Regions from separate parts of the Bacillus sp. JJ1609 genome, predicted to be linked through region 1. Evidence: riboswitches for the same ligand, from Rfam matches in the RefSeq annotation. Region 1 holds a riboswitch; the other holds the start of a gene.
What was found. Region 1 has a riboswitch for lysine ahead of V7654_RS16515 (aspartate kinase). Riboswitches for the same ligand answer to the same signal wherever they lie in the genome.
Positions count from the first base shown of each region.

Region 2: it holds a riboswitch for lysine, as region 1 does, so the genes downstream of both, V7654_RS03580 (transporter substrate-binding domain-containing protein) here and V7654_RS16515 (aspartate kinase) in region 1, are expected to answer to the same signal.

Region 1 is NZ_JBALSS010000024.1:17,749-33,397, forward strand. It holds gene gerE (spore germination transcription factor GerE) at 1-142, opposite strand, end outside; gene V7654_RS16480 (acyl-CoA thioesterase) at 283-750, opposite strand; gene sdhB (succinate dehydrogenase iron-sulfur subunit) at 926-1,687, opposite strand; gene sdhA (succinate dehydrogenase flavoprotein subunit) at 1,694-3,451, opposite strand; gene V7654_RS16495 (succinate dehydrogenase cytochrome b558 subunit) at 3,495-4,103, opposite strand; gene V7654_RS16500 (YslB family protein) at 4,567-5,022, shown strand; gene V7654_RS16505 (nuclease-related domain-containing protein) at 5,699-6,178, opposite strand; gene V7654_RS16510 (hypothetical protein) at 6,283-6,423, opposite strand; gene V7654_RS16515 (aspartate kinase) at 6,531-7,763, opposite strand; lysine riboswitch at 7,956-8,133, opposite strand; gene uvrC (excinuclease ABC subunit UvrC) at 8,205-9,977, opposite strand; gene V7654_RS16525 (hypothetical protein) at 9,993-11,453, opposite strand; gene V7654_RS16530 (FTR1 family iron permease) at 11,579-12,496, opposite strand; gene V7654_RS16535 (hypothetical protein) at 12,532-13,284, opposite strand; gene V7654_RS16540 (glycosyltransferase family 2 protein) at 13,332-14,114, opposite strand; gene V7654_RS16545 (alkaline phosphatase family protein) at 14,116-15,582, opposite strand; gene V7654_RS16550 (lysylphosphatidylglycerol synthase transmembrane domain-containing protein) at 15,566-15,649, opposite strand, start outside.
Region 2 is NZ_JBALSS010000004.1:234,859-250,507, reverse strand. It holds gene V7654_RS03625 (response regulator transcription factor) at 1-77, shown strand, start outside; gene V7654_RS03620 (malate:quinone oxidoreductase) at 371-1,870, shown strand; gene V7654_RS03615 (ECF transporter S component) at 2,025-2,576, opposite strand; gene V7654_RS03610 (dicarboxylate/amino acid:cation symporter) at 2,641-3,882, opposite strand; gene V7654_RS03605 (PQQ-dependent dehydrogenase, methanol/ethanol family) at 4,274-6,463, shown strand; gene V7654_RS03600 (heme-dependent oxidative N-demethylase family protein) at 6,852-7,718, shown strand; gene V7654_RS03595 (dimethylamine monooxygenase subunit DmmA family protein) at 7,715-8,176, shown strand; gene V7654_RS03590 (PDR/VanB family oxidoreductase) at 8,200-9,168, shown strand; gene V7654_RS03585 (YdeI/OmpD-associated family protein) at 9,228-9,893, shown strand; lysine riboswitch at 10,082-10,262, shown strand; gene V7654_RS03580 (transporter substrate-binding domain-containing protein) at 10,374-11,210, shown strand; gene V7654_RS03575 (amino acid ABC transporter permease) at 11,276-12,019, shown strand; gene V7654_RS03570 (amino acid ABC transporter ATP-binding protein) at 12,037-12,780, shown strand; gene V7654_RS03565 (NAD-dependent epimerase) at 12,867-13,877, opposite strand; gene V7654_RS03560 (hypothetical protein) at 13,874-15,340, opposite strand; gene V7654_RS03555 (glycosyltransferase) at 15,340-15,649, opposite strand, start outside.

The DNA.
Region 1 (15,649 bases):
AAATGTGGTTCCGAACCGTTTTTTCGCTGATAAATAATTCACTAGCGATCTCTTTAGTTGTTTTGTCTTGGACTAACAGTTCGAAAACTTCTCTTTCGCGTTTAGTGAGTAATGGCTTGTGAGTATATTCATTTTCCTTCAAGTATTGTAACCCTCCTTGCCTTCGCCAGCTGTGAACTGCGGGGTGGGTATAAATTTAGTCAACATATCTTATGTGAAGGAAAGAATTGAAGTGACAACATTTCAAGGGCTTACAGCTCTTTTTTTAAAAATGTTCAAATTTTATTTCACAACAGACTTTTTGCTCTTCGCAAGCAAGTGGCGCATCTCCTCTGACCAAGGAACGCCCTTGCCCGTCTTCTTGGATATTTGAACGATTGTTCCACGTCCTGCAAGGCAAATAGAACCGTCGGCCTTCTTCCCCATGTAATGCAGGTCAACAGAAGAATTGCCGATTGAATTCGCTTTTACATAAATCTTTAAATCTTCATCAAAATAAATCTGGCTTAAATAATCACATTGCAAATCCGCAACAACCGGAATCGTTTCATTTTCTGGCATAACCCAGTCCTGCATGAACCCCTGGCTTTTGAAAAAATCGATCCTCGCCATTTCAAAATAAGTAAACGGAACCGTGTTATTCAGGTGGCCAAACATATCTGTCTCAGAAAATCTGACCTTCACGTCATAATAATACTCAAACTCTTCTTGCCAGCTTACGATGTCGTCAATATAATTGGTTTTCTTCATGTATTTGCCTCCTGGTCGACTGAATGAACATTCATTCTTTTCTTTATTATAAATATATTTAGATTTTTTGAAAACCCTAAGCATCTATGCCTATTGCAAATGAATTTGTTTTCTATGAAAAATTTTAATAAAAATGCCTCCCTCTCTGTTTAAGAGAGGAAGGCATTTAAAATCATTAAACCTGATCGCTTCCGAAGAAGTTTTTGAATGCTTGAAGAGTAGTATCACGGTTAAGAGCTGCGATTGAAGTTGTCAATGGAATGCCTTTAGGGCAAGACTGTACGCAGTTCTGGGAGTTACCGCAGTTAGCAAGTCCTCCGTCTCCCATGATTGTTTCAAGTCGCTCGCCTTTGTTCAATGCACCTGTTGGATGAGCGTTGAACAAGCGAACCTGTGAAAGCGGCTGTGGCCCAATGAAATCAGATTTACTGTTAACATTCGGGCAAGCCTCAAGGCACACACCGCAAGTCATACATTTAGATAGCTCATATGCCCATTGGCGCTTTTTCTCAGGCATACGCGGTCCTGGTCCAAGGTCATAAGTTCCATCGATTGGAATCCAGGCCTTAACACGCTTCAAGGAATCAAACATGCGGCTGCGGTCAACCTGAAGGTCACGCACAACAGGGAATGTTCGCATCGGCTCTAACCTGATTGGCTGTTCAAGCTGGTCAACCAGCGCAGAACATGACTGACGCGGACGTCCGTTGATGACCATTGAACATGCACCACATACTTCCTCAAGACAGTTCATGTCCCATGCAATCGGAGTTGTAGCTTCACCCTTAGCATTCACTGGGTTACGGCGAATTTCCATCAATGCGGAAATCACATTCATATTCGGACGATATTCAAGTTCAAATTCTTCCTGATAAGGGGCTGAATCAGGAGTATCCTGGCGGCTTATGATAAAACGGACAGTTTTTTTATCTGACATGCCTCATTACTCCCCTTTCTTCTTAGAATAATCGCGCTTACGCGGTTGGATTAATGAAGTATCAACATCATCATAATGGAATGCTGGTGCTGAGTTTGAATCAACAAACTTAGCCATTGTTGTTTTCAAGAACTCCTCATCATTACGGTCAGGGAATTCAGGCTTGTAGTGCGCTCCACGGCTTTCGTTACGGTTATAGGCACCGATTGTGATTACACGTGCAAGCTGCAGCATGTTCTGAAGCTGGCGGGTAAACACAGCACCCTGGTTGCTCCATTTAGCTGTATCATTAATGTTAATGCGCTTGTAGCGTTCCATTAATTCAACAATTTTTTCATCCGTTTTCAATAGTCTGTCGTTGTAACGTACAACCGTTACATTATCAGTCATCCATTCACCAAGCTCTTTGTGAAGGACATATGCATTTTCGTTGCCATCCAATGACATGACATTGTTCCACTTATCCTGCTCCTGCTGGACGTACTGATCAAAAATCGCAGAAGAAACTGCATCCGAGCTCTTTTCAAGACCGTTAATATAACGAATCGCATTAGGTCCAGCGACCATACCGCCATAAATAGCAGATAATAGTGAGTTCGCACCTAGGCGGTTTGCACCGTGCTGAGAGTAGTCACATTCCCCAGCTGCAAATAAACCAGGAATGTTCGTCATTTGGTCATAGTCAACCCAAAGTCCGCCCATTGAATAGTGGACAGCAGGGAAGATTTTCATAGGAACTTTTCTAGGGTCGTCGCCCATGAATTTTTCATAGATTTCAATGATGCCGCCAAGCTTGATATCAAGCTCTTTTGGATCCTTATGTGAAAGGTCAAGATAGACCATGTTCTCGCCATTGATTCCTAGCTTTTGGCTTACGCAAACGTCAAAGATTTCACGTGTTGCAATATCACGTGGAACCAGGTTTCCATATGCAGGATACTTCTCTTCCAGGAAGTACCACGGCTTACCATCTTTATAAGTCCAAACTCGTCCACCTTCACCACGAGCAGATTCACTCATCAGGCGAAGCTTGTCGTCGCCAGGAATCGCTGTCGGGTGGATCTGGATGAATTCACCGTTTGCGTAATATGCGCCCTGCTGGTATACGATCGCAGCAGCTGAACCTGTGTTGATCACAGAGTTAGTTGTTTTCCCAAAAATAATTCCAGGGCCGCCAGTTGCCATGATAACGGCATCTGCAGCAAACGACTTAATCTCCATTGACGTCAGGTTTTGAGCCGTTATACCGCGGCAAACGCCATCTTCATCAAGCACAGCACCAAGGAATTCCCAGCCCTCATATTTAGTAACAAGGCCAGCAACCTCATGGCGGCGTACCTGCTCATCCAATGCGTATAAAAGCTGTTGCCCAGTAGTTGCACCAGCAAATGCCGTACGGTGATGCTGTGTTCCTCCGAAGCGGCGGAAGTCAAGTAAGCCTTCTGGAGTACGGTTGAACATTACACCCATACGGTCAAGAAGGTGAATGATTCCAGGCGCTGCTTCAGCCATCGCCTTTACAGGAGGCTGGTTCGCAAGGAAGTCCCCGCCATAAACCGTATCATCGAAGTGCTCCCATGGAGAGTCACCTTCACCTTTTGTATTTACTGCACCGTTGATTCCGCCCTGTGCACAAACAGAGTGTGAACGTTTCACCGGTACAAGAGAGAACAGCTCAACAGGTGTTCCTGTTTCAGCCACCTTTATTGTAGCCATTAAGCCAGCCAAACCGCCGCCGACTACGATAACCTTACCTTTACTCATTGTGACTCACTCCCTTAAATCCATGTCTGTCTTTCCGATCAATTTATACAAATGCCAAGATTGCGCGTACTCCCACGATGGAAAGCGCAATGAATACTCCAATAGTAATGTAAGTGGAAATCACTTGTGCACGAGGTGTTACAGTGATACCCCAGCTTACGAAGAAAGACCACAATCCGTTAGCAAAGTGGAAAGTTGTTGAAATTACACCGATTAAATAGAACCACAGCATGAATGGTGAAGATAGAATCGTCTCCATCATCTGGAAGTTCACTTCAGAACCAAAAGCAGCTGCAATCCGAGTTTCCCAAACGTGCCAAGCAACGAATATTAGGGTGATGACACCTGAGACACGCTGCAGCATGAACATCCAGTTCCTGAAATAGCCGTATTGCCCTATATTGTTCTTAGCCGTAAAAGCAATATAAAGTCCGTAGATTGCATGGAATAATAGTGGTAAAAAGATAATAAAGATTTCCAGAAAATACCTAAAAGGCAGCTGCTCCATGAAATGAGCCGCATTGTTAAATGATTCTTCTCCCCCTGTAGCAAAATGGTTGACTACAAGGTGCTGCGAAAGGAAAAGTCCTACTGGAATTACACCCAGCAAAGAATGCAGCCTCCGCCAATAAAACTCTTGTTTACCTGCCATATGTATACCCCCCTTGAAATTTGGCCGTGATGTACAGGCTTTTCTCCCCTATTAATCTAACAGTTTGATTAACCCCAACATCATAATTCAAAACAAATCTTACAATTATGTGACATGTTCATTTTACTCCCATCATAATAGAGCGTCAAGAAAACGGATACATAAAAAAGTTTATATAGATAAAATTTTTTAAATATATTGATATTGTAAAAATGCCACTTTCTAATTATTTTAACGTCGATTCGAGTATATTAAAATAATAGTATTACCTTTTAGATGCCAATGAAAAAAATTACCCGGCTGATTAAAATTTTAGCTTGTAAAGAATTGGGTATGGTATAAACATGGAAATTAATAATAGTATCTTTATTGCACATCTAAAATTTAACAGATATTAATTTAGAATCACTGGTTGTTTTTTTGGCATATTGTTTATAATAGAGTAATAGAAAGAGGGGAGAACATGAGTGAATTAACAACTTCAGAGCAGCAAACTGAAAGCGAGCCACTTTCCGTTTCCGCATTTGGGTATGAATTAGTCAGAGAAATTCTTTTGCCGGAACTGCTTGGCAAGGATACTGCTGAAATACTCTATTGGGCAGGAAAACGCCTTGCCCGCAAATATCCATTATCGACATTGGACGAAACAATTCGCTTTTTCCAAAATGCAGGCTGGGGAACCCTTTCAGTTAAGGAAGAAACAAGAAAACAAATGGTGCTGGAACTTGGCAGCGAGCTGATTTCCTCTCGGTTAAAAAATAACGCAAACTCCACATTCCAGCTTGAAGCAGGGTTTCTTGCACAGCAGATGGAACTGCAAAAGAATGCTACAGCCGAAGCCTTCGAACACCCCAATAAGCGTTCATTTCGAATCCAATTCACCATTAAATGGGATAAAAATGATTTTGTTACTGAATAATTTTTTTCTGAACCTTGCCGGAAGTTGAAGACTAGTAGCTTCGGCGATAGGTCCATAATGGAATCTTAAAAAAAAATGTGAAATGGCCAGGGCTAATCGTCCTGGCTTTTTAGTGTGTTTTATATACACCTTTATAGAATTTTCAGAGGCAATATCAACTAGTTATTTTTAGGAGGTTTCAAGTGAAAAAATGTCTCTATATCTTCAGGCATATGATAGACTCGTCCTCTCGTTGCTCCAGAGGATGTGAGGTTCAAAGTAGAAAGTAAATTGCCGGAGGATCTTGAAGTTGGTAACAGGAGAAAATCCTTAAGTTCTTGATTCGTTATTGTTGGTTTGATTAGAAGAAAATAATTCAGAACTGCAGTATGATGAGCTGTCTTAGATCGTAACAAACAGTGAGGACAAACCCATATCCATTTCATTCTCTTCATTCCAAAATAAGAGCACGATGGACATTGGACACCCTTTTGGAGATCAGCGGGTGAAAGAGAGTATATCTTGAGAATATCGGGATGAAAAGGAGAATGCTTTTTCACGAGGGTTTTGGAGATTTTTTTCAGGTCTTTATCTTGAAAAAATTCGTTGAAATGGTTTTTATCAATTTTTATTATACGATCAACTAAAACATCTCCTTTAACAACATACTTGTAAAGAAATGGGTCATCCGTTTTGATTATTGTTGAAGAATTACTGATGACAACAAGAGTATGAATCGGGGGCACTTTGAAATTATAAGCTTGAAGCCACCTATTGAAATGCCATTTTTGTTATTCACCTGAATGACAGGATGATCAAATGCCTTTTCTTTATCTTGTTTTGTTTGGATCATTTGCTCAGAATCTTTTTCAAACAAAAGGGCACCGGAATGATTTTTGGTCTCAATTAGAAGGAAATATCGACGGGTTAGAATGAGGGTATCAATTTGAAACTTCCATGAATCATCAGTTAACCGCAAATCACGAAGGATCCAATAATCTTTTTCAGGTAAAAAACTTAAACGGTAGTCGGTATTAAGCTCTCCCTTATATACTGACTTCCAGCCTTTATAATCATCCTTGATTAATGGTAGTTTAGAACTATGATCGTATAGTCTGTTAATAAGTGCTTCAAGCTTTCTTAGCCTGATTGGGTAATTCCTATCTTTTATTATCAAAATAGACCTCCTTAACGCTGTTTTTTCTAATTTTCTTTAAAAGAAGGTCAAATTCCTGCCAATATGCCTGAGATATTATGAATTTTCTAAGGCAGATGAGCCTTTCATATTAAATTCATTAATTGATAAATTTTTTCACTAGTTGAACGAACTTTTTCACCAGTTGGATTAGGGAATTTACCAGTTGAAATGGTTTTTTCACCAGTTGAAGCAAATATTTCACCAGTTGAGAATTCTGCCTTCATAAAATAACTCACCTGCAATAATTACTGCTGTAAATAACTAAGACACCTTCTCCTAAATCCCAAAAAAAGCCTCCCAGGCATCAAATACCTGGAAGGCTTTCCTCAGCTTACTTCGTTTTAACCGACTCAGAATACAACTCAAAAGCTTCATGCAGTGATTCTACCGCATTCACCATTTGTTTTTCTTCGATCACCGTGGAAACCTTGATTTCCGATGTGCTGACCATTTTCACCTGAACGCCGTGGCCTTCTAAAACTTCGAACATTTTTGCAGCTACACCTGGGTTTGAAACCATCCCTGAACCTACGATGGACACTTTAGCAAGGCCAGTTTCTGATTCAATTGCTTTATAATTCAATAATTCCTTATTCCGTTCTAATACATCTAAAGTCTCTGGTAAATCATTGCTTTTGATTGAGAAAGAAATGTTGGCAGAATCTGCTTCTGTCCTGCTTTGGACGATGATGTCAACATTGATGTGGTTTTGAGCCAAAGTTGTAAAAATGGTTGATAGCCCTTTTAATGATGTGCTTACTCCAAGGACTGATACTCTTGTAATTTGGTCTTCGAATGCCACTCCACGAACGATTAAATTCTGTTCCATCCCAATTTCCTCCTCGATGATCGTACCTCTTTCTTTTTCCATGCTGGACCTTACCTCAATTGGCAGCCCGTAATTCTTTGCAAATTCCACCGCTCTTGGATGGAGAACGCCCGCACCCAAGTTTGCCAGCTCAAGCATTTCATCATAAGAAACACTTAATAGCTTCCTTGCACTTTTCACATACCTTGGATCAGTCGTGAATACACCCGTCACGTCAGTATAGATATCACACTTATCTGCCTTTAAAGCTGCTGCCAATGCTACAGCTGTTGTATCAGATCCGCCACGGCCAAGAGTCGTGATCTGGCCATCATCTGTCACTCCCTGGAAACCGGCTACAATAACAACTTTTCCATGATCAAGGTCGTTTTTAATCCTGTCAGTTTCGATATCAACAATCCTGGCGTTACTGTGAACAGCCTCTGTTTTGATTCCAGCCTGCCAGCCTGTATATGAAACAGCTTCAATCCCTTTCTGCGCCAATGCCATTGCATACAGAGAGATGGTTACCTGTTCACCTGTCGTTAAAAGCATATCCATTTCTCTTTTGGATGGAGAGCTCGAGATTTCATTAGCCATGTCAACTAAATGGTCTGTCGTTTTTCCCATCGCGGATACGACAACCACGACGTTATTTCCATTTTGCATTTCTTCAACAGTTCTGCTGGCAGCGTTCCTGATTCTCTCAACAGTGCCAACAGAGGTTCCTCCGAATTTCTGTACAATTAATCCCATTTTCCTTCCCCTGCCTTTTCCTTCTTATTTCTGCCTCTAAAAAGAGCTTCATGGCAAAATCCGCATATGTATTTTCCCCTAAGGTTGTTTTCGCATGACATCCAGTTGTGAATATGGACGAAAAATCCTTATAAATACAAAAAAGCAATGAGAGTGTCTCCCATTGCTTGATAAACGTATATATACGCTGCAACATGAGATAGCACTCCAAGATGGCAATCTTGACAATCCAGCGTTTATTCAACGAAGGACCAGCGGGAAAAAGAATAGGACTTCCCCCACTTCGGCGAACATCCCCTTTCAAAGCCCTTCACAGAATCCTATAATTCTCCTGGCTCTTACTCTTGAAGCTCGCACCTCTATCTTCACTTTAATGCTCTAAAGTGATAGCTATATGAAATTTTTTCTTATTATAGCACAATAAAAAATAGATTACTACTATTAGTTCTGCAATTTAGTAAACAGTTCCTGGGCTACGATATGCGGCAAACCTGCTGCAGTCAATTCCTCTACGGAGGCTTCCCTCATTTTTTTCACGGACCCAAAATGTTTCAGCAGCGTCTTTTTACGCTTCTCTCCAATACCAGGGATATCATCAAGCAATGATTGAAAAGCACTTTTCCCCCTGAGCTGGCGGTGGAATGTAATCGCGAACCGGTGGACTTCATCCTGAATTCTTTGCAGCAAGTAAAATTCCTGGCTGTTCCTTGGAAGGCTGATCACCTGCAGTGGATTGCCATATAAAAGCTGGGAAGTCCTGTGCCTATCATCCTTGGCAAGGCCCGCAATCGGAATATCGAGCCCAAGTTCATTTTCAAGTACATCACGGGCAGACTCGATATGACCCTTCCCTCCATCGATGATAATCAAATCAGGCAGCGGCAGACCTTCTTTCAGAACTCTTGAATATCTCCGCCTTACAACCTCCCGCATCGATTCATAATCATCCGGCCCTACTACAGATTTGATTTTATACTTACGGTATTCCCTTTTTTCAGGTTTACCGTCTATAAAAACAATCATGGCTGAAACAGGATCGGTCCCCTGGATATTCGAGTTATCAAAGGACTCTATTCGGTGTGGCGTGTATATGCCCATTTGAATTCCAAGATTCTCGACTGCCTTGATTGTCCGTTCTTCATCGCGGTCAATCAGTGAAAATTTCTCAGTAAGAGCGATTCCGGCGTTCTTTGAAGCAAGGCGGACAAGATCTTTTTTCTGGCCTCGCTGGGGCTTTAGCACCTTTACATCAAGCAGCGCTTCGGCCATTTCCGTATCTACGCCTTCTGGGACGAGAACTTCCTTGGGCTTGAAATGCTCGTTCTTCGAGTAAAATTGGCCAAGGAACGTAAGGATGTCTTCTTCTGGCTCATTATGGATTGGGAACATCGAAACCTCGCGTTCAATTAATTTTCCTTGCCTGATAAAAAACACTTGAACACACATCCAGCCCTTGTCAACCGCGTAACCAAATACATCGCGGTCGGTAAAATCAGTTGAGGTCATTTTCTGTTTTTCCATCGTAGCCTCAATATGAACAATCTTATCCCTGAATTCCTTCGCTCTTTCAAAATCCAGTTCTTCAGCAGCCGCGGCCATTTTAGCTGTTAAATCAACTTTAATATCCTTGAAGCCCCCGTTCAGGAAGCGGGTGATTTCATCAGTGATTTTTTTGTACTCCTCCTTGCTTACATCCTTTACGCAAGGAGCGAGGCACTGGCCCATATGATAATAGAGACATACCCTGTCCGGCAGCGTGGAACATTTCCTGAGCGGATAAATCCTGTCCAAAAGCTTTTTTGTTTCATTGGCTGCCTGGACATTCGGATAGGGACCGAAATATTTCCCGCTGTCTTTTTTAACCTTTCGCGTAATGATCAGCTTAGGATGGCGTTCTGCCGTCAGCTTGATGAAAGGGTAGGTTTTATCATCCTTAAGCATGATATTGTACTTAGGATCGTGTTTCTTGATCAGGTTGATTTCCAGGACAAGTGCCTCCATATCTGAGGAGGTAACGATATACTCAAAATCTTCTATTTCATTTACGAGACGCAGAGTCTTCCCATCATGTGAGCCGGTAAAATAAGAACGAACCCTGTTTTTCAGTATCTTAGCTTTACCAACATAGATGATGGTCCCCTGGCGGTCCTTCATTAAATAGCATCCGGGCTGTGCCGGGAGAATGGCCAATTTATTCTTAATCTGATCATTCATACTGTTCACCCCCTGTTACGGTGTCCATTTATATAAAATAATTTCATGGTAGACAGGATCATATATTTTTCCGGAGTCGAAAACCTTTATCTTTTCTACTCTTTTATCTATCTCGATTCCCTGTGTCCTAAAGCCATTGACCACTTTATCGGTCAAATACACTGCTTTATCTTTATATAAGCTCTGGTCATGCAGAAATACTTTATACGTATTGACTCTTTTATGTGAATAAGGTACTTTCATATACTCCATGACTCTAGTTTCTTCCCATGTATATAACACAAATTCCTCATTTGTCTCCTCAAGAAAACGGGCAAGCTGGTAAACAGCAGGCTCTTCGTTTGCCTGTGTTTTCACAAGATTCGTTGAAACAATTGCCTGAGCAATAAGAAGTACGAGAATCATTAAACTGCTATATATACTTTGGTACCTTTTGAAAAATGCAGATAGTACTAAAAATATAAGAATGAGTGCCACGGGCAGAATATGTCTGGGTTTATCGATATTTTGAGCAAACAGTGCCCATATGCCGTATGCAGACATCATCAAGACACCTAAAGTGAAAGGCATATTCTTAAAAAGCTTACTTTTTGTTCCCGGCAAAAAAATGAATAGGCCGATAACTATATATAATACCATCAAAACATGCATTCTTGAAAATATTCCCCACCAAAAAATGTTGGTAAACAAGAATACTTTTATCCTGACAAAAATAGATAGGTCATTAGAGGCCGTAGTTCCGCCCCATTCTTGAAAATGGCCGCCTGTAAACCCAAAGGCAAGTTCCAGAAAATTGGCGATTCCGCCTTCTGTTATGATTAGCCCGCCTACCCAGATTAACTGGAACACACCTGCAGCCAATGTATATTTTAGTAGTCCTGCAAATCCAATCTGATCATCCTTCCATTTTTTATAAAAGAGATAAATCAATCCTGCCCCCATAGGAATATAACTAAGCCTGACTCCCAGGAGCAAGCTGAATAAAAACAGCGGCAGCAGCATCCATTTGCCAGATTTTTTTTCCCCAGCAGCGACAATGCTCCAGAAATACCACCAAAAGACGGCAAGAGCTGCCCCTTCAGACATTGGCTGATTGACGATGATCAATGGATAGCTTGCGGTATAAATAGCCGCTGCTGCCATATAGGCGCTCTGCCTGGAAATCAACCTGGATGCGATAAAATAAACCGGAATGATGGAACTCGCATATATTAATATATTAAAGAGCACCAGGGCTTGATTCGGTTCAGCTACAATGAACTTTGTCAGCAAACCGCCCAGAATAAAATAAGGATAGCCAGGAAAATGGGGCCGCATCGCTCTCAGGTCATACCTTTCAACTGCAAGCGAAAAATCCACTTGATCCCAAGACGAAACAAAAGGATTTAACGAACTGAGCTGCAGCCCTAAAACATAAATTACTACGATCAAACTAACGGTAAATATCGCTGGATTTTTCCATTTATCATAAGTCAATTTTTCTCACCAACTAACTTCTTCATTAAAACACTAGAGCAATAGTACAAAATAATAAGTTCTAAACGTATGAAAAAAGTACAAGGAAATTCCCTGTACTTTTTTCTGGAGAGAGGAGGTTCTGTTTATTTCACCTGTGGTTTTAATACATTTACTTGTTTGTTTTCTGCCGGCTTCTGTTTTTTCGTGCTCCGTGTTGATGTTAGCAGAAAAATCCCTGCAAAGTATCCGATATAAGCAATGACTTCCTCAATGGATGGCATCGAAGAGTAGCCGAACAGTGCTTTTAGGAAAATGCCGATATCACCTGATAACAATGGTGCGACTCCGTTGTCACGTACATAGTGCGCATAATCAATTGGATGCTCAGGCATGAACCATGTAATGTCATAAACATGTGGCATTACACTGCCGATCAAGTTTATGTCCTGCATCATTGAAATTGCCTGTACCAGCAACCCTGCAGAGATAAGGATGATGAATGCGCCAGTAATTTGGAAGAAGGTTTTAAGCTTAACCTTCATTGTTCCTTTAAAGAACATATAAGAAACAACTACCGCAATAAGTGTTCCGGTAAGGGCTCCCCAGCCTTGCATTGCAGCGCCGATATTACCGCCTGTGATTGCTGCAAAGAAGAAAACCGTTTCAATCCCTTCACGTAAAACGACCAGGAATGAGTGAATGACCATCCCGACAATATTTCCTGTCGAGATGAACTTGTTCATTTTCCCTTCCATATTGCCCTTTAGGTTCTTGCTGTGGCTAGCCATCCAGAATACCATTTGAGTTAATAACAGGGTCGAAACGATCATGATCCCAATCTTCAGGTAAATTTCGCTGCCCATCGCCGCAAATCCAGTGAACACCACCTGGAACAGGATAGCCACCCCAATACTCGCCAAAACAGCAAGTCCGGCCCCCAGCCAGACATACTTCGTATACTTAGAGTGATCCATCCTCTTTAAGTAAGTTGTTATGATCCCGACAATTAACAAGGCTTCCAATACTTCACGGAAGGTAATCAGTAATGCTTGGATTTCCATTGCCCATTCTCCCCTCTCCAAGGTGTGGTCAAGCTTTATGCTCTTCTTTTTCTAATGCCGACAAAAACAGCTGCTGCAATAATCGCGACGATCAGGATTAACGGGATCCAGTTTCGGATGTTGGATAAATCGGTCCAGTCTTTTTTCCCAGTTCCTTGTTCTTCAGCTGTTTCTGCAAAATGCCCAACTTCCAGGCTAGCAAGATTGAATTCCTTTTGCAGTGCATTAAGGATTTTTTCCTTGCTGCTTTTAAATGCTTCTATGTCAGATGGCTTTTTCCCGACTCCAAAAAGTCCAGGATTACCAAGTGCCTCAAGGGCAGCATCGAAATCAGCTTTCATTTCCTTATCTAATTCCGCATTGTTTGCCTCTACTTTTGGCGATAAAGCTTGATATGTAGCGAAGCCTTTTGCTAGTAGTTTTTTGGAGGTATCGTACTCCTCGAAATTCTTTTCGATACTTTCAAGCCTTCTTGCAATATTTAAAATCAGGAGTTTCTCCATGTTTTCAATTGTAGCTTCTTTATCTTCATCATTTAAATTTTTCATGATTATTTCTCCAGGCTCCGGTCCCATATGCATATCCGTTTCTTCTTTCACGGTTTCAAACAGGGACTTCGCTGCTGAGAAATTCGGAGGGTTCTCATCAAGTTTCAACTGCATCTCCTTGTAGACCTCTGCCACCTTCTCTTCATTCGGATCTCCATATGAATAAGCGCTGGCAGGTTGTGGATTGCCGTTAATGAGAATCAATATCAGTGAAAAGCAAAAAAATATGGCTTTTTTCATTTGTTTCCCTCCTACAATGATAATGATAATGATTATCATTCCTTATGTCAATCATATTTGATAATCGTCACTTTTTTGTCACTGTTTTTACTACCTTTATATAGGAAACCATTTTCAGTGGAGCCACTTTGCACTTTTTTAACCGGACGGGATATTTCACGAATAATAGCCGGGACAACATTTGTCATATATTTTCGAAAAGAAATGAAGGAAGATCCAGTCGTCCTGACCCTGTACTGGATCGGCACTTCAAGCACTCGGAATCCTTTTCGTACAAGATTCAGCGTCAATACCTGAGCGTAATTATAATCATGGATGATCTCAGCATGTTCAAGGACTTGTCGTGAAAAAGCACGCATGCCTGATTGGCCGTCATAGAGCCATTTTCTTAACAGCAATGTTTGCACAAAGGTGAAAAAATAATTTCCCATCCTGCGATGGAATTTCATCCCTCTTATAGTGCCCATAAATCTGGATCCCATTGTATAATCAGCTTGATTTTCAAAGATTGGCTTTACAAGTTCCGGGATCTGCCATGCAGGATACTCTCCATCCGCATCGATCATCACCCCAACATCTGCACCTAGACGATAACATTCTTCCAGCCCTTGCCGGACCGCGGCTCCGAGACCGCGGTTCTTTCCAAAACTTATTATATGATCTGCTCCCGCTTTTCTTGCCGCTGAAACGGTATTGTCGGTAGAGCCGTCGTCAATCACCAATATCTCTACAAGATCAGCACCGTCGAATTTACGCGGGATGTTTTCAATCACTTCTCCAATTGATTCTTCTTCATTAAAAGCAGGCAAAAATACGATTACATTACTCAAATCAATTCTCTTCCTTCTGTTCTTTTATTGCGTCGACAAGGACTTTCCCCCGGCTGCTGGCTGGATACGGTGCCCCAAGCAAATAGGAAATCGTCGGCGCCAGCGATACGAGACTATGCTTTTCCTGAACTTTATTCCCTTTGACAATATGGGGTCCGTGCATGAAAAACGGTACAAATCTCTCACCTTCATCAAGGTGGCCGTGTCCGCCTATACCGTCAGCCTGACCATGATCTGCACAAATCACAAGAGTGGTATTTTCCATTTTCCCCTCTTCACCCAGCCACCCTACAAAATCCTTAATGAGTGCGTCTGCCTCTTCAATTTTCTCAATATAATCGTCGTACAGTACCCCGCGGCTATGGCCGACCTGGTCTGTCCCAATCATTTGAACAATAAACAGGTCAGGGTCCTGCTCTTTCATGATCTTCCTTGCTCTTGCAAGCATATTGGGATCTGCTTTGTCCTTATGCATAACGGCAGTTACAGTTTCGACATCGCTTCCCATGGAATCAACCAGATGGGCAATCCCAAGAAGTCTTCCTCTTTTGCCAACCTTCCTTAGGGAATCAAAAATGCTTTCAGTCTTAATTCCAAGCCTCCATACCATATTTGAAGTAATTCCATGTTCGAATGGATACGTCCCGGTGAACATGGAGCTAAAACAAACAACCGTACGCGCAGGGTATACCGTTTCCATATTTAAATATTCTGTTCCGTTTTCTTTTAACCCGTCTAAAAATGGAGTGTTTGCCTCATAAAAGCGCTCTTTCCTCATTCCATCGATTACAATCACAATCACTTTATCCGACAGGCCGTTTTCCGGAATTTTAGGTCCGTCGTCCTTTGTAAACGTCTCGTAAGCCTTTGGCTTCCAATCGAATAGATATTTATGCAAAATAAAAGCAAAGACTAAAATAAAACCGTAGAATAATCCTAATTCCACCAGAGGAATTCCTTTATTGGCTGATAATGAATTTAAAGATAGTTCCCAAACTGACAAGAGCAGGAACACCTTCGGAAGCTGTTCTTGAGCATTCCCGCTAGTGGAATCGCTATTTTTCAGCACAAGCTTCCAAAATCTCGTGAAATTCAGCCAGGATGTCCCAATCCTTAAATGATAATAAAAGGTACCCCAAAAAAAGACTGTGAAGAAAAAGTATAGGCCTGCTGCGAAAAGTAACAGGCTGATATTTAGAACTGGCCAGGTGATGATAAAAATAACGAGTGGAATCCAAAGATAGTTTCTCAAAAAAAGTGGAAAATCATAAATAAAATACATGACGAATAATGGAATTACTGTAAGGAATGCAAGTAAGAAATCCATTGTCCGCTGAGTATTGTCAAGATCGCCTAAATGAAATAAAAGCATGGTGCCGACGGTAAAAATCGGTGTAAATGGCTTTCCTTCATTAAGCAAATTCCAGCAACGAGCAGCGAATTTTTCAAATTTAGATGCGCTTTTCATTTTGAACCTTCTTCCCCCAAAAACCATTTCTTCTCAGCTCTCCAATCATGTGAGCAGGAGAAGATAG
Region 2 (15,649 bases), on a different contig from region 1:
ATACATCCAGAATTCTTGATAAACTCGAGCTCAACAACCGCACTGAACTGGTATTATATATGCAGAATAAGCATTAGAAGAAGCATGGGGACGTACCTTATGCTTCCGTTCATTTTAATGGAAACTAAAGAGCAAAGAGTACGTCCCTTTGCTTCTGGAAGTACTTTTGACTTTTTAAATAACATTAAATAGTTTATAATTATCAGAATAATGGTAGATATTTTAATCTATAAATAATTATAATAGACTATGGTATGTTTATAAGTGAGACAGAAAAGGCGTGTTCCTGGGTGGTGCCCCTTGCTTTATATGACACCTAAGCAGGAGTGCCTACTCCTTTTTGCAAATATAGGGGATAAGGAAGGATATCATGAGCAGCATACAGAATAAAACAGACGTTATCTTAATTGGTGCCGGAGTCATGAGCGCGACTTTGGGATCATTACTGAAAGAGTTAGCACCGGAATGGGAAATCAAAGTGTTTGAGAAGCTCGCAATCGCAGGAGAAGAAAGCTCTAATGAATGGAACAATGCGGGTACGGGGCATGCTGCACTGTGCGAGCTTAACTACACAAACGAAAAACCAGACGGATCCATTGATATTAGCAAAGCAATAAATGTTAATGAACAGTTCCAGCTTTCAAGACAGTTTTGGTCTTATCTAGTAAAGAGTAATCTGATTCGGAATCCGCAGGACTTTATCATGCCAATACCCCATATGAGTTTAGTTGAAGGGGAAAAAAATGTAACGTTTTTGAAAAATCGTTTTAAAGCGCTTTCAAATATTCCCCTGTTTCAAGGGATGGAATATTCCGAGGATCCTGAAAAACTGAAGGAATGGATTCCGCTTATCATGGAAGGCCGTACATCGAATGAACCGATCGCGGCAACGAAAATCGACTCTGGAACGGATGTTAACTTCGGCGCTTTATCACGCATGTTGTTTGACCATTTAAAGAGTAAAAATGTAGAGATAAACTATAAGCATAGTGTTAAGGATATTAAACGTACGAGCGACGGCTCATGGGAACTGAAAGTGCAAAATCTAGAAAGCGGTATAACCGAACATCATACAGCAAAATTCGTCTTTATCGGCGGTGGGGGCGGAAGTCTGCCTTTACTGCAAAAGACCGGTATTCCTGAGTCTAAACATATTGGTGGATTCCCAGTCAGCGGTCTATTTATGGTATGTAAGAATCCGGAGGTCGTAGCGCAGCATCATGCAAAAGTATATGGTAAAGCGAAGGTCGGAGCTCCTCCGATGTCGGTACCGCATCTTGATACAAGATTTATCGACAACAAAAAAGCATTGCTGTTTGGACCGTTTGCAGGCTTCACTCCAAAGTTCTTAAAAACAGGTTCCAATTTGGATTTGATAGGGTCTGTAAAACCGAATAATGTTATCACTATGCTGGCGGCTGGCGTCAAAGAGATGGCGTTGACAAAATACCTGATCGAACAAGTTATGTTATCGCATGAAAAGCGAATGGAAGAATTACGCGAGTTTATTCCTAATGCCAAAAACGAGGATTGGGAAATTGTAGTAGCCGGTCAGCGAGTACAAGTTATCAAAGACACTGAAGCTGGTAAAGGAACACTTCAATTTGGTACGGAAGTTGTGAGTGCCGCTGATGGCTCGGTAGCTGCATTGCTCGGCGCTTCTCCAGGTGCATCTACTGCGGTTCACGTTATGCTGGAGGTATTAGAAAAATGCTTCCCTGAACAAATGTTTGAGTGGAAGTCAAAAATTCAAGAAATGATTCCTTCTTATGGCGTGTCACTTGTGGACAATCCAAAGCTTTTCCAAGAAATCCATGCTTCAACGGCGGAGACGCTTGGACTTAACGGAAAAGAAATGGCGTTTAGTTAATTTATTAGAACCTTTGATCCATCTTTGGATTAAAGGTTCTTTTTTAATTACACCAGTTAGAGTGGCTGGGATTTTTAACTCCTTATACAAAAAAGTACCTTATAAAATAGACCTTTTTTCAAAGTGTCTACCCTATAAGGTACAATATCCCTGTTTAATTAAGAGGGTGTCTTTTATCAAACTGTCCCGCTATTCTTTTAAAGCGTCCTACAAGTGGTATTACAATTATACCGGCGATTACGACCTGCATAACGTTGCCAGGGATGGATCCGAATGGCTGGATCCAGTTACCGTATAGGATCACTTCAGTAAAATAGTAGCCGACGATTTTAATAAGAAGTGCAACGGCAACTGCCAGTGTATTTACAACCACTCTATTGCCGGGTACTTTCTCCGATATAAGGCCGGCTGTAAAGCCCATTGCACCTACGATGACGAAAGTAAATGGCGCCCACAGTGCCCAACCTGATAGGATATCGAACAAGCCCATTCCAAAGGCGCCTGCAATGGCTCCTGTTTTCCTGCCATATACCAGCGCTGCGATAAAAAGAGGAACGTTACCCAAATGGATCAGGCCACCGTTACCCATTAATGGGAGTCTCAAGTTAATGAACATTGTGGCAGCAAGAGTCAATGCGATGAAAAGTGCATTGATGACTAATGTTTTTGTTTTAGTCGTTTGTGTCTTGGTGAGTGTTTGATTCATATGCAAACCTCTTTCTTTTTTTTTATATTACCATAATTATAGACTGGTTAAAGAACATTTTCGTTCAACTTATCACTTTTGCTTCGCTTTGATACTTCTTCTCTGACTGATCGACAACTGCAGCTCCAACCACATCTCCAATTACGTTTGAAGCCGTCCCTGCCATGCCTATAATCGCATCGACACCTGCAATTAGGGCAACAATTTCAAGTGGAAGATCGAACATGGTTAGGACAGCTGAGAGAGTTACAAGTCCTGCAGCCGGAATACCAGCTGTACCAATAGAAAGCAGTGTGCCTACTAGAATAATTGTTAGGAAATCTATTGGAGAAAATTGTGCTCCTGAAACATTGGCGGCAAATACAATCGATGCTCCCATTCGTAACGCGCCGCCATCTGAATTAAATACGGCTCCTAATGGTAAGCTGAAATTGACCATCTTCTCGGAAATGCCCGCTTTTTTAGCACTTTCAATGGCAACAGGGAGCGTTGCAATACTGCTTGAAGTAAAAAACGCTGTTGTGTATGCGTCTTTTGTGTTGATGAAAAACTTTCTGACAGGTATTTTAAACATTTTAAGAAAACCGCTATAAACAAATACCCAAAGGATGATAATCCCAATATAGAATACCCCAGTAAACTTCAATAATGAGGTAAATGTATCCCAGCCTTGAGTACCAAAAGCTGTTGCACCAATAGCAAAAATACCAATTGGTGCGTAAAGCATAATTCCTTGAAGAATTCTGAAGAAAAGGACATTTGCCGCATCAAATATTGACTGTAATTGACTTCCGTATTTCTGGATTTTTTCATCAGTTGAAAAGCGCATTCCAGAAATAGTAAAACCGATGATGATGGCTAGAAACATTATTGCTATAAGATTACCTGTAGTGAAAGCAGTAAGGAAATTGTCAGGAACAATGCTTAAAATCACATCTGAAACAATTGGAGTTTCAGGTTTATTCACTTCTGCATTAGGCAAAGATAGTGAATTTCCTGGGTTAATCAATAGGGAGAGGCCCAGGCCGATTAAAACAGCAGCAGCTGTGGTTATTCCATAATAAAGAATCAATTTCCCGCCCGTTCTGCCCAACTGTGCTGGATTCATTTGATTCACCGCAAGTACGACAGTTAAAAAGACAACCGGAGTAGCAATTAGATTCAGCAATTTTATTAATAATGTACCAAGAGGTTTTAATAGTGCTGCCTCTGGACCAAAGATCACACCGACCAAGATACCAAGGACGAAACCAGCCGTCATTTTTAAAATGAACGAAGAGTTCTTATATTTATTCCATATGTTCACTTCATTTCCCGCCTCTTTGCTAAAAATTTTTTAGGATTACAATATAGCCCAAGTGAAAATGGACCTATTTATAAACTACACTTGTTGAAGGGAACAAACAATAGAGAAATAGATTTCTATGTTGAAAATTAAGCTTAGTTAAAGGTAAAAAAGTTTTATTCCGATCAGTCATTACAAGATTAATAGATATGAAATTTTACTTTTACAAATGACTACATCGTTATAAATATTTAAAGCAATAATACACAAAATAATGAACAGAACAGCCGTAATGAACATGGCTGTTTTTTTGTATCAAGCACCTAAATGACTGTTTATATGAATTTACAAAGGGTATGGGACTTAATAGGTATTTATCATTAGGTAAGGATTTCCTAGGAAATTTTAAAAAATGAAAGAAGGGGTAGAGTTGAACGAGCAGCAAAGCAATAAATTTATTGTTATATGGTTAACTGGGCTCTTTATCGTCGTCATTCTATTTTTTATATTTTTCACCACATTGGATGACAAAGAAAAAACGGATAAAAAGATGGAGAAGAATGAAACTCCACAAACATCTGAGGTGGCTGAAAAGGATCAATCAATCCCGGAGTTTGAAGCAAAGGAATTGACAGCTGCACCAAAGGATAATTGGGTTACAAATGGCGGAAATACCTATAATCAGCGGTATTCCACTCTGGATGAGATCAACTCTAAAAATGTTAGAGATTTAAAGGGAGAATGGGTCACTTCACTAGGATCAGGTTTTGAGTTTAAGTATTCAGGAGAAGCCTCTCCCGTCGTTTACAACGGTATCATGTATATCATCACGGGCGCAGATGAAGTTTCAGCCATTGACGTAAAGAATGGAGAGAAGTTATGGACCTATAAGCCGGAGATTGAAGATCTGGACACTGTTTGCTGTGGTTGGACAAGCAGGGGTGTGGCAATCGGCGATGGATTGGTATATGTGGGTCTGTTAGACGCAAGGCTTGTGGCTTTGGACCAAAAAACAGGCAAAGAGGTTTGGACAACAAAGGTAGAGGATTGGAAAAAGGGCTATACCATTACAAGTGCACCCCTTTACTATAATGGAAAAGTATACACTGGGCTGGCTGGCGGTGAATACGGAATAAGAGGCAGAGTCACAGCCTTTGATGCTAAAAATGGAAAGGAACTATGGCGATTCTACACGATTCCGGGTCCAGGAGAAACCGGCCACGAAACATGGCCAAGCGACAATGAATCGTGGAAACATGGAGGAGCGCCAGTTTGGCAAACTCCAGCAGTAGATCCTGAATTAGGACTTCTATACTTTTCAACGGGAAATGCCGCTCCCGATTTGGATGGAAGCAAGAGAGAGGGAGACAATCTTTTCTCATCTTCTATTGTGGCAATTGATGCGGAAACCGGAAAATACAAATGGCATTTCCAAGAGGTCCATCATGATATTTGGGATTTAGACTCACCGAACCCTGTCGTTTTATTTGATGTAGAAAAGGATGGAAAGAAGGAAAAAGCACTTGCCCAAGCAGGTAAAACAGGTTGGATTTATATTCTCGATCGCACAAACGGAAAACCTTTGGTAGGAATTGATGAAAAACCAGTACCGCAGGATGAACGTCAAAAAACATCGCCAACTCAGCCAATTCCTAAGGGTGATGCATTCGTGCCACAGGAAGTAACTGAAAATGATGTGAAAAAGGACATAAAAGGATATAAAGGTGAGCTATTTGGCAAGATTTTCACTCCTTACTGGGAAGAACCAATTCTAGTGAAACCATCAACCTTTGGAGGAGCTAACTGGCCGCCATCTGCCTATAATCCTGAAACAGAGTACTTTTACGTATTGGGTACGGACCAGTACTCCACTTTTACAAGAAGTGAAGAGGAATTTGAAGAAGGCAGCATCTATTTAGGCAGCATCATTCAGCCGATCCAGGACGCACCTTTAAGAGGAACTGTGACGGCGATTGATGTTAAAACAAATAAAATCGCATGGCAGAAGAAATGGGATGCAACAGCCTACAGCGGAGTTCTTACAACAAAAGGAGGTCTCGTCTTCGTAGGGCATAATGACGGAAGGCTGATCGCTTATGATGCAAAATCTGGTGAACAGGTTTGGGAGTTCAAGACAGATGCCGGAGTCAATGCGGCACCAGTGGCGTATGAAGTGGATGGGAAGGAGTATATAACGGTTCTTGCTGCCGGAAATTCTTTAGCAGGGTCGAAGCATGGAGATTCGCTTTGGACCTTCTCCCTCGATGGAAAAATTGAATCAGGAACAAAACCGGAAAAACCTGATAAAGAAGAAGATAAAAAAGATAAAGATAGTGCTGGAGACGGTACTGAAGGAACCGCCGTCCAGGGTAAAGAAGTTTATAAAGGAAACTGTCTAGCCTGTCATGGAGAGGGCGGAACAGGCGGCCATAATGGCCCTGATTTACAGATTAGCAAGGTAGCCCATGACCCGGATAAAGTCATGGAACGTGTGAAAAACGGCGGAACTGTCATGCCAGCATTCGGAGACATTTTATCCGAAGAAGAAATAAAGGCCGTAACGAATTACATCACGGAAATAGTCGCCAAGAAAGATAAATAGCCAAGAGAAACGGACCAGCCATGAAGGCTGGTCCGTTTTTGTTTGACATGATATATGATATTGAAATAAAGAGGCAAAATTGGATAATGCATCAAGAAAAATATGAGTTTTGAAATTTTAGCTATTCTACTGCCAATAGAATAGCTAAAATTCAACCAATACTTGATAGGCAGCTAAATGTCAGGATGCTAAGGAGTTTGCATACACAAAACAGTTTCAGAAGAGTATTGGATTTTTCAGTGATATCATCGCTAATTTTTTGTATAGTATAAGTAGATGAAAAATTCTGAAAACAGGTGAACTTATGATCACAAATGGTGATGTACTTTCTTTTCCTTACCCCTTTGGGGATGGTAATGTCTACCGATACTCGAATAATGCCACTCCCTTGAGTCCACCGAGTTCAATAGAGCTTACGGACCAGTATTTGAAGGAAATAAATCTAAAAAGAGAGCTGCTTTCCCACCATCCTGGACGATGCTACCATTCGTTACCGCATACGTTGGATGCACAGTGGGAAGTGGTTGATTTAATTATGGATCATCTAGTGACTTATTATCCTGATAAATTTACATTACAAAAAAGAGATAATAAGTGGGTATTTTCCAACGTCCAGACAAAAGAAAAAACCGCCTTTACATTTGGTGACAATTCAACTCTTGAAATGGAGCCTTTAGATTTTATTGGCCGACATGTTCAAGAGGATTTGATATTGATGATCGAGCGGGATGGCAACCTATTCTTAGACGCTGGGCAGCTTTGCTTTCCGGCAAATTGGTCCTTGTATTTTGACCTTGGTATGTCATTTAAAGAAATACATTCACCGATTCCCGGCTTTCGGACTGATTTCCTAGATGATCGAATTCTGCAATTTTTAATGCGAATAGAGGCAGGTACTCCCTGGGGGAGGAAAAACTGGTCACTCATGGCAGGTAATCGATTGGATACTTCACTTGAAACATTTTCAGAATGGGGTCAGGCCAGGAAGCAGGTGACAAAGGAAAATGCCGGAGAACTCGTTCATTTAAGGGTAGAGGTTCAAAAGCTTTTTCGTCTGCCAAAAAGTAACGGTATTTTATTTACCATCCATTCACACATGCTGCCTTTAGAAAGGTTCATTCGTCATACTCCGTGGCTAGAACAATTTTATTCGATTCTCCACGAACTCCCAGACTTTATTGCTGACTATAAAGGAATTTCATTGTATAGGAAACAGGTACTTGACTATTTGGAAGAGGAAATGCAAAAGAGATGAATCTAGTGCAAAAGGAATTATTATTTACTAAGGGGAAAAGGAAATATTTATTTTGTGCCAATGCAAAAGGTGCTGAGCCTCTATATATTCTCGTTAATCAAGCAATAGAGGAAAAAGTCCCTTTTGATTTCCTTGTTATCGAGCATGAATTGGATGCCTTCCTCATTCTTTGGCTCAGTCAGCAAAAAATGGGAACGTACTTGTATTTATCTGGTGTTTGGGAATTTGTAAACCGGTTGAAAAATCTAGCCTTGGAAGCAGGATTTTCTGATCATGAAATGCAATTGAACGTACAGGGACCTGTAAGTAAGCGGGTAATTTGTTGTAAATGTCACGGTGTGAATAGGGTTGGAAATGATCAGAATATCACCTGTGCGCATTGCGGAGTCGAGTTGGAGGTTTCCAGCCATTATTCCCGCCGTCTTGAGGCGTATCATGGCTACACTTCTATAAAATAATCATTTGGTCATACTGGAGGAGCATGGTTTTGCGTCGAAATTCAATATTAGAAGTACGTGTAAGAAATATTGTAGAAGAGACTGCCGCGATTAAAAGGTTCACCTTACAAGCATTTGATTACTCTCAGCTTCCTGCCTTCAGCGGTGGTTCGCATATAACAACCTTTTTACCACATTCTTTAGGTACATTGGAAAGGCATTATTCTATTTTTAATCTAAATGCAGAGGCGGGTCTGTTTGAAATTGCGGTCCGCTTGGCTGAAGACTCAACTGGCGGCTCTCGTTACTGGCATCAAAATGTTAAAATAGGTGATGTATTGCCCGTAAGCTACCCAAAGAATTACTTTCCTTTAAGTTTTCAAGCAAAACATCATGTGTTCTATGCAGCGGGGATTGGGATCACTCCCTTTATATCGATGATGGCAGAGCTGGCTGAAAAGAATTCTTCTTTTGAACTGCATTATGCTGCGAAGTCAAAGGATCAGTGTGCTTTTTATGAATTCTTAAGCAAGACCTATCCAAATCATTGCCGCTTTTATTTTTCAAATGGCGAGGGCAATAAACGTTTATTGCCAACACAACTTTTGAATCATCGGATAGGGACGCATGTGTATTTTTGTGGTCCCGAGAACATGATTCAAGATTTCACAAACGCAGCAAAATCATATGGCTATCCGTCGTTCAACATTCATGTCGAACGATTTACTCCGCCGGCAAAGAAGGAACAGAATGCTTTCCAGGCAATACTTAAAAGAAGTGAAAAACAGCTTGAGGTTCCTGAAAATGCTTCACTATTGGAAGTGCTCCTTCAAAATGGGATCAAGGTTCCATACTCCTGCCGTGCAGGTGGATGCGGGACTTGTGAAATCAAGGTGGTCGAAGGACAGATTGTTCACTTCGATTCATTTTTAACGGAAGATCAGAAATATTCAAAACAGTCCATGCTTAGTTGTATATCGCGCGGGAATGGCAGGTTGGTGCTGGATTTGTAACGGATAGATTAACATTCTGGAATTACTGTATTACAGGATTATAGTAGAAGGTGGAAAATATGGCTAAAACAATTGTAGAAAAACTTAACTTGCAAAAATATAAAAAAGCGGCAGTCTTGAATGTCCCAGAGGGTTCAGACTATTTAGCGGAACTTGAAGGTTATGATACAGAGTTAAATAAGGATCAATCGTATGATCTAATTTTTACTTTTGTGTTGGATCTGGAAGCTTTTAAAAGGATCGTAAGTACTGTTATCGAGAATCATTATTTAAATAAAGAAGGATATATTTATTTTGCCTATCCCAAAAAGGGGAATAAAGTATACCCAACCTTTATTCATCGTGATGAGATTTTTCCTGGCATAGGCGTGGATGAGAATGGTTATGTTGGGACAAGTAATATCAAATTCTCCCGTATGATTGGATTAGATGATACTTTTACGGTTGTTGGTCTAAAAGAGGAAGCACGAAAAAATCAGCCTTCTAGTAAAGCAAGTCAGTGTGTTGATGATTACATTGAGCTGATTCCAGAAATAGAAAAAGATTTGCAGGATACTCCAACCTTACTTGATTTCTACCAATCACTCACACCAGGATATCGTAAGGATTGGGCTCGTTTTGTATATAGCGCAAAACAAGAAGCGACAAAAGCGAAACGCCGTGAGGAAATGAAAATGATTCTTGGAGCAGGTTACAAGAGCCGGGATTTATATCTTAGAAAATAGTGGGAAAAACATCCTGCGTTATAGAGGTCAATTTATAACTCAACAGCTTGATTCCAGTAGTTTAAACAAGAGTAAACAATGTGATATACTCGTACCCATCTGACAATTTCAAAAAGAACTAGATTGACAGAATTAATAGCTTATTGTAGCCTAGTTAATATAATTTAATATTTACACCTCACTTTTACTAGTGAGGTAGAGGCGCGATATTTAACAGTCCTTAGTGGAGCTTGAGAAGCTATGATGCTAGGGAGAAGGAAATGTCGCCGAAGTTAGTAATATTCTCAGTATTACTTGCTGGGTCTGTAGTTAAGAGCTGCAGGACTGTCTCAATAAACACCCAGTTTATTGAGTTGTGCTATCTCATTTAGAGAAAAGAGAGGAATTTAGGGCATCTATAAATAGTGCGACCTGAGTTTATCTCAGGTCGCTTTTTGTTTGTAAAAAAAGCTCTAATAACAACAAGGAGGAGAAACGGACATGAGAAGACAAGTATCATTATTTCTAGTATTGCTGCTTTCAGCAATGGTTCTATTAGCAGGGTGTGGAAGCAAGGATGAAGCTGGGTCTGGATCATCTGATGACAATACATTCAAAGTAGGTCTTGAAGCTGGCTATGCACCATTTAACTGGACTCAGAAGGATGATTCAAATGGTGGTGTCAAAATTGCTGGAACTTCAGAATATGCTGGTGGTTATGACGTAGAAATCGCTAAAAAGATTGCAGATGGTTTAGGCAAAGAATTAGTGATTGTGAAAACGGAATGGGATGGACTTGTTCCAGCTTTAACTTCAGGCAAAATTGATGCGATCATCGCCGGTATGTCACCAACTGCAGAACGAAAAGAGACTATCGATTTTTCGGATAACTATTATAAATCAAATCTAGTAATGGTAGTTAAAAAGGGTGGAAAGTACGAAGGAGCTACTTCAATCCAGGATTTTAAAGGAGCAAAAATTACTGCTCAATTAAATACATTCCACTATTCAGTAATCGATCAAATTGAAGGAGTATCCAAAGCAACGGCAATGGATAACTTCCCGGCTATGAGGGTTGCGCTTGAATCTGGAATCATTGATGGATACGTTTCAGAGCGTCCTGAAGCGGTAAGTGCTTCTGGTGCAAACGAAAACTTAGCAATGGTTGAATTCAAGGATGGATTCAAAACATCAGAGGACGATACTGCCATTGCTGTTGGTCTTGAAAAAGGCAGCAAGTTAACAGGAAAAATCAATGAAATCTTAAAAGGCATCTCTGAGGAAGAACAAACGAAAATCATGGATGAAGCGATTAAGAACCAGCCTGCAGCAGAATAAGGATGACGTAAAACCGGCTGTATACGTATACAGTCGGTTTTATGATGATATAAAGGGGGAGAAAAATGAGCTTAGAGTGGATCGTTAAGATCATTTCGGAAAACTGGCCCATGTTCCTTCGTGGAGCAGGTGTCACACTATATATTTCTCTGATTGGAACCATCTTGGGTGCAGTCATTGGTCTTATAGCAGGAGTGGTTCGCACCATTCCTGTACCAGAACGGGGAATCAAAAAAATTGCACTAAAAGTCATTAATTTCATTTTATCGGTTTATATCGAGTTCTTCCGCGGCACTCCGATGATTGTTCAAGCTATGGTCATTTATTATGGTTCGGCCTTAGCCTTTGGAGTGGATATAGACGTAATGGCAGCAGCACTCATTGTCGTATCGATCAATACTGGAGCATACATGGCAGAAATCGTTCGTGGCGGAATTGTTTCTGTTGATAAAGGCCAATTCGAAGCGGCACAGGCGATTGGCATGAATCATTTTCAAACAATGATGAACGTCGTACTGCCACAGGTTGTACGTAATATTTTGCCTGCGACAGGCAACCAGTTTGTCATTAATATCAAAGATACATCCGTCCTTAACGTTATATCCGTATCAGAATTGTATTTCTTAACAAAATCAGTTGCCGGTAATAACTTTAGATACTTTGAGTCATTTTTTGTAGCATGTGTACTTTATTTTGTCATGACATTTATCGTCACAAGAATCCTGCTTTATTTAGAACGTAAATTGGAAGGGCCGGATAATTACACGATGATGCTCGGTGAAGAATCACCGACGGCAAATAAGTTATAGGAGAAGGAGGAGAGAGCATGGAAAAAGTCATCGATATTCAGCATCTAAACAAATCCTTTGGAACACATGAAGTGTTAAAAGACATCAACTTTTCGGTCAATAAAGGGGAAGTCGTAAGTATAATTGGCTCTTCAGGATCAGGAAAATCAACTCTTCTTCGCTGCATCAACCTTTTGGAAAAACCAAGCGGCGGCCAGATTATTTATAACGGAGAGAATATCCTCGATGATAAGCATGATATCCCAACCTACCGCAGACATTTAGGAATGGTATTCCAGCAGTTTAACTTATTTAATAACCATAATGTCCTGAATAATTGCATCGTTGGACAAATGAAAGTATTAAAACGTTCAAAGGATGAAGCTGAAAAGGTAGCAATGAAATACCTTAAGGTCGTTGGGATGGATCGGTATATTAACGCAAAACCAAAGCAGCTATCCGGAGGACAAAAGCAACGTGTGGCGATTGCCAGAGCACTTTCGATGGAGCCAGATGTCATGTTGTTTGACGAACCAACTTCTGCTCTTGATCCAGAAATGGTAGGAGAAGTTCTAAAGGTAATGAAGGAACTTGCTGAATCTGGTCTTACGATGCTGATCGTAACTCATGAGATGGAATTCGCAAAGGAAGTATCTGACCGTGTAGTGTTTATGGACAAGGGAGTTATTGCAGAGGAAGGAAGCCCTGAGCAAATATTCAATAATCCAAAGCAAGATCGTACCAGGGAATTTCTTAAACGCACCTTAGCTGAAGTTTATTGATAATAAATAAATATACACAAAAAAAGGCTTCTCAAAGAAGATCGTATAAACGACCTATTGAGACAGCCTCTTTTTTTACATGCAATCTATTGGTTTAAATGATATTTTTTGTACCACTCTACAAAAAACTCTAAACCAGTTTCCAATGGTGTGGAAGGAGAGAAGCCTGCATCCTTCTGCAAATCTGTAATATCTGCATAGGTCTTCTTCACGTCGCCTGGCTGCATCGGTAAATACACCATATTTGCCTTTTTACCGATTTTTTCTTCCAGGATGCGAATAAAATCCAGCAGCTTCACTGGGTTATTGTTGCCGATATTATAGATTTTAAAGGGAGCGTAACTAGAACCAGGATCTGGATCTTCACGATTCCATTCATTCTTAGGTTTTGGCGGACGATGGAGCAGCCTGTCGATTCCTTCAACAATATCATCAATATAAGTAAAGTCTCTGCTCATGTCTCCGTTATTAAAAACTTTGATTGGGTTGCCTTCAAAGATATCCTTAGTGAATGAATAATAGGCCATATCTGGCCTTCCCAAAGGTCCATACACGGTAAAGAAACGAAGTCCTGTTGTTGGAATACCAAATAAATGACTATAGGTATGCGCCATTAATTCGTTAGCTTTTTTTGAAGAGGCATAAATACTTACAGGATGATCAGCAGAGTCTTTGGTTGAGAAGGGGATTTTTGAGTTTGCACCATAAACGGAGCTTGATGAGGCATAAATTAGGTGGTCTACTGGGTAGTGTCTGCACGCCTCTAAAATATTTAAAAATCCTAACAGGTTTGAATAAACATATGATTGTGGATTGTTAAGGCTAAAACGAACTCCAGCTTGAGCAGCTAAGTTGATTACGATATCAATTGAGTGGTCTCTAAAAACGGAATGTAATTCTTCTTGGTTAACTAAATCTATTTTTAGAAATTTAAAATTGGCGTTTTCTTCTAATAGCCGTAACCTTTCTTTCTTTAACTGCACATCATAATATTCATTAAGGTTATCTATGCCTATAACATCATAATTTTGAGATAGCAATCGTTTAGACAGATGAAACCCAATAAATCCCGCGGCACCTGTTATGACAATACTCATTTTCTTCTATCCCTTGGCTTATTTCTATAATTATCTCTAAACCATCCACTTCTGCTCTGCTTCTCAACATCCTTTTCTCTAGACCAGCCATCTTTGCTCCTCTTTTGAACATCTTTTTCTCTAAGCCCTTCATTTATGCTCCTCTTTTCAATATCTCTTTCTCTAAGCCATTCATTTTTGCTCTTCTTTTGAACAACTCTTTCTCTTAACCATTCATCTTTGCTCTTTTGTTTAATAGGTTTTACTTTTTTCTTTGTTCTTTCTATATTTCCTGCAATTTCTGTTATTTCTTCAGGATCTTCCTTTGTAAGCGGAATGGGTTTACTTGTCCAATTAACATAAGTTTTAGGATCTATTACCATTAACTGTTCAAGGAAAGGGGCTAAGAACCCTCTTTCGTGAAGGTTTTGGAATAACTCTAGGGGCCTATCTTGTGCACGGGAATATGAGTAGACATGATCTACTAATTTGAAACCTTGATTGGTTACAAAAATATGTCTTAAAGGGGCATCTATCTGTTTAAATCCTGATTTTTTCATTGTAGTTAAAATGTCTAACAGGCGCCTGGTTATATCCTCGGAGAGATTAGATTGTTTTTTTAGATACTGGTTTAAGTTAGGTCCCATTAAATACTCCATTACAATATAATTTGAACCTGTTTCATATACCTTTGGGATGAAGGATAAATGTTGGGTAGATAATAAAACCTCTTTTTCCTTATTGCAATGTTCCGGTTTTCCATAAATTTTTACACACTTGTCTTCACTTATTCGATAGACAGCACCTTGATGGCCTTTCCCAATGAGAGGTTGAGTTATAGAGCTTTCTACTTTTACAGCATTTCCAGAACCGCCAGAGGTGACAGGAATATTCTTGTAGTTAAAACTATTATCGTTGAAATACGTTTCCCATATTCTATAGGTATCGGGCTCCATTTTTTTTACTCGTGACAAAAATGAGTCTTTTAATAAAATAATGTTTAAATCTCTTAATAATTTAATGGGGACTGGATGTTGCCCTTTAAACGCGTATACGTGATCAACTACTTTCAGTTCTTCATTTTCTAGGACAAAAATGTGCCGAAGTGATGCATCAATCATCGGGAAATCTGCTTCTTTCATTGCCTTGAAAATAGAAAGAAGTTTTTTTGTAATGGATTCAGGGATATATGTGCAATTTCTAAGATATTCTTTCAATGTTGGTGCATTAAAGTACTCCATTACAACAAAGTTTGAGCCTGTTTCATATAGTTTGGGAAAAAAGGTTAAATGTCGTCCTGCTTTAAGGGCTTCTGCCTCCATCTTTGCTTGGAGTAAGTCTGTATAGATTTTTACACATTTATTTTCAGAAAGTTTAAATACTGCACTTTGAGAGCCCATACCAATTAGTGAATAGTTAGTAGGGTTATCAATTAATAAAGTTTTTAGGCCTTTAGTTATTTTGATTGATTTAAAATCCTTCATTATCTTTTCCCTCCTAACAATTCATTGTAATATTTAGCCTGTAATTGAAGTTGTTTCTCGGCATCAAAGCATCGTTCAATTTTTCGGCGGGCGGCTTTTGTATAGGATTCCCAAATACTCCTGTGGTTTAGCATAAATTCAAGAGCCTCTGCTAGTTCATCAACATTGTTTTCCTGTACCAAGATGCCTTCGTGATCATGAGTAATCAATTCGGGAATCCCTGCATGATAGGTCGAGACGACCGGTACACCTATCGCCATTGCTTCTTTTAGTGTATTTGGAATGCCTTCCAGGTCTCCATTGGATGCT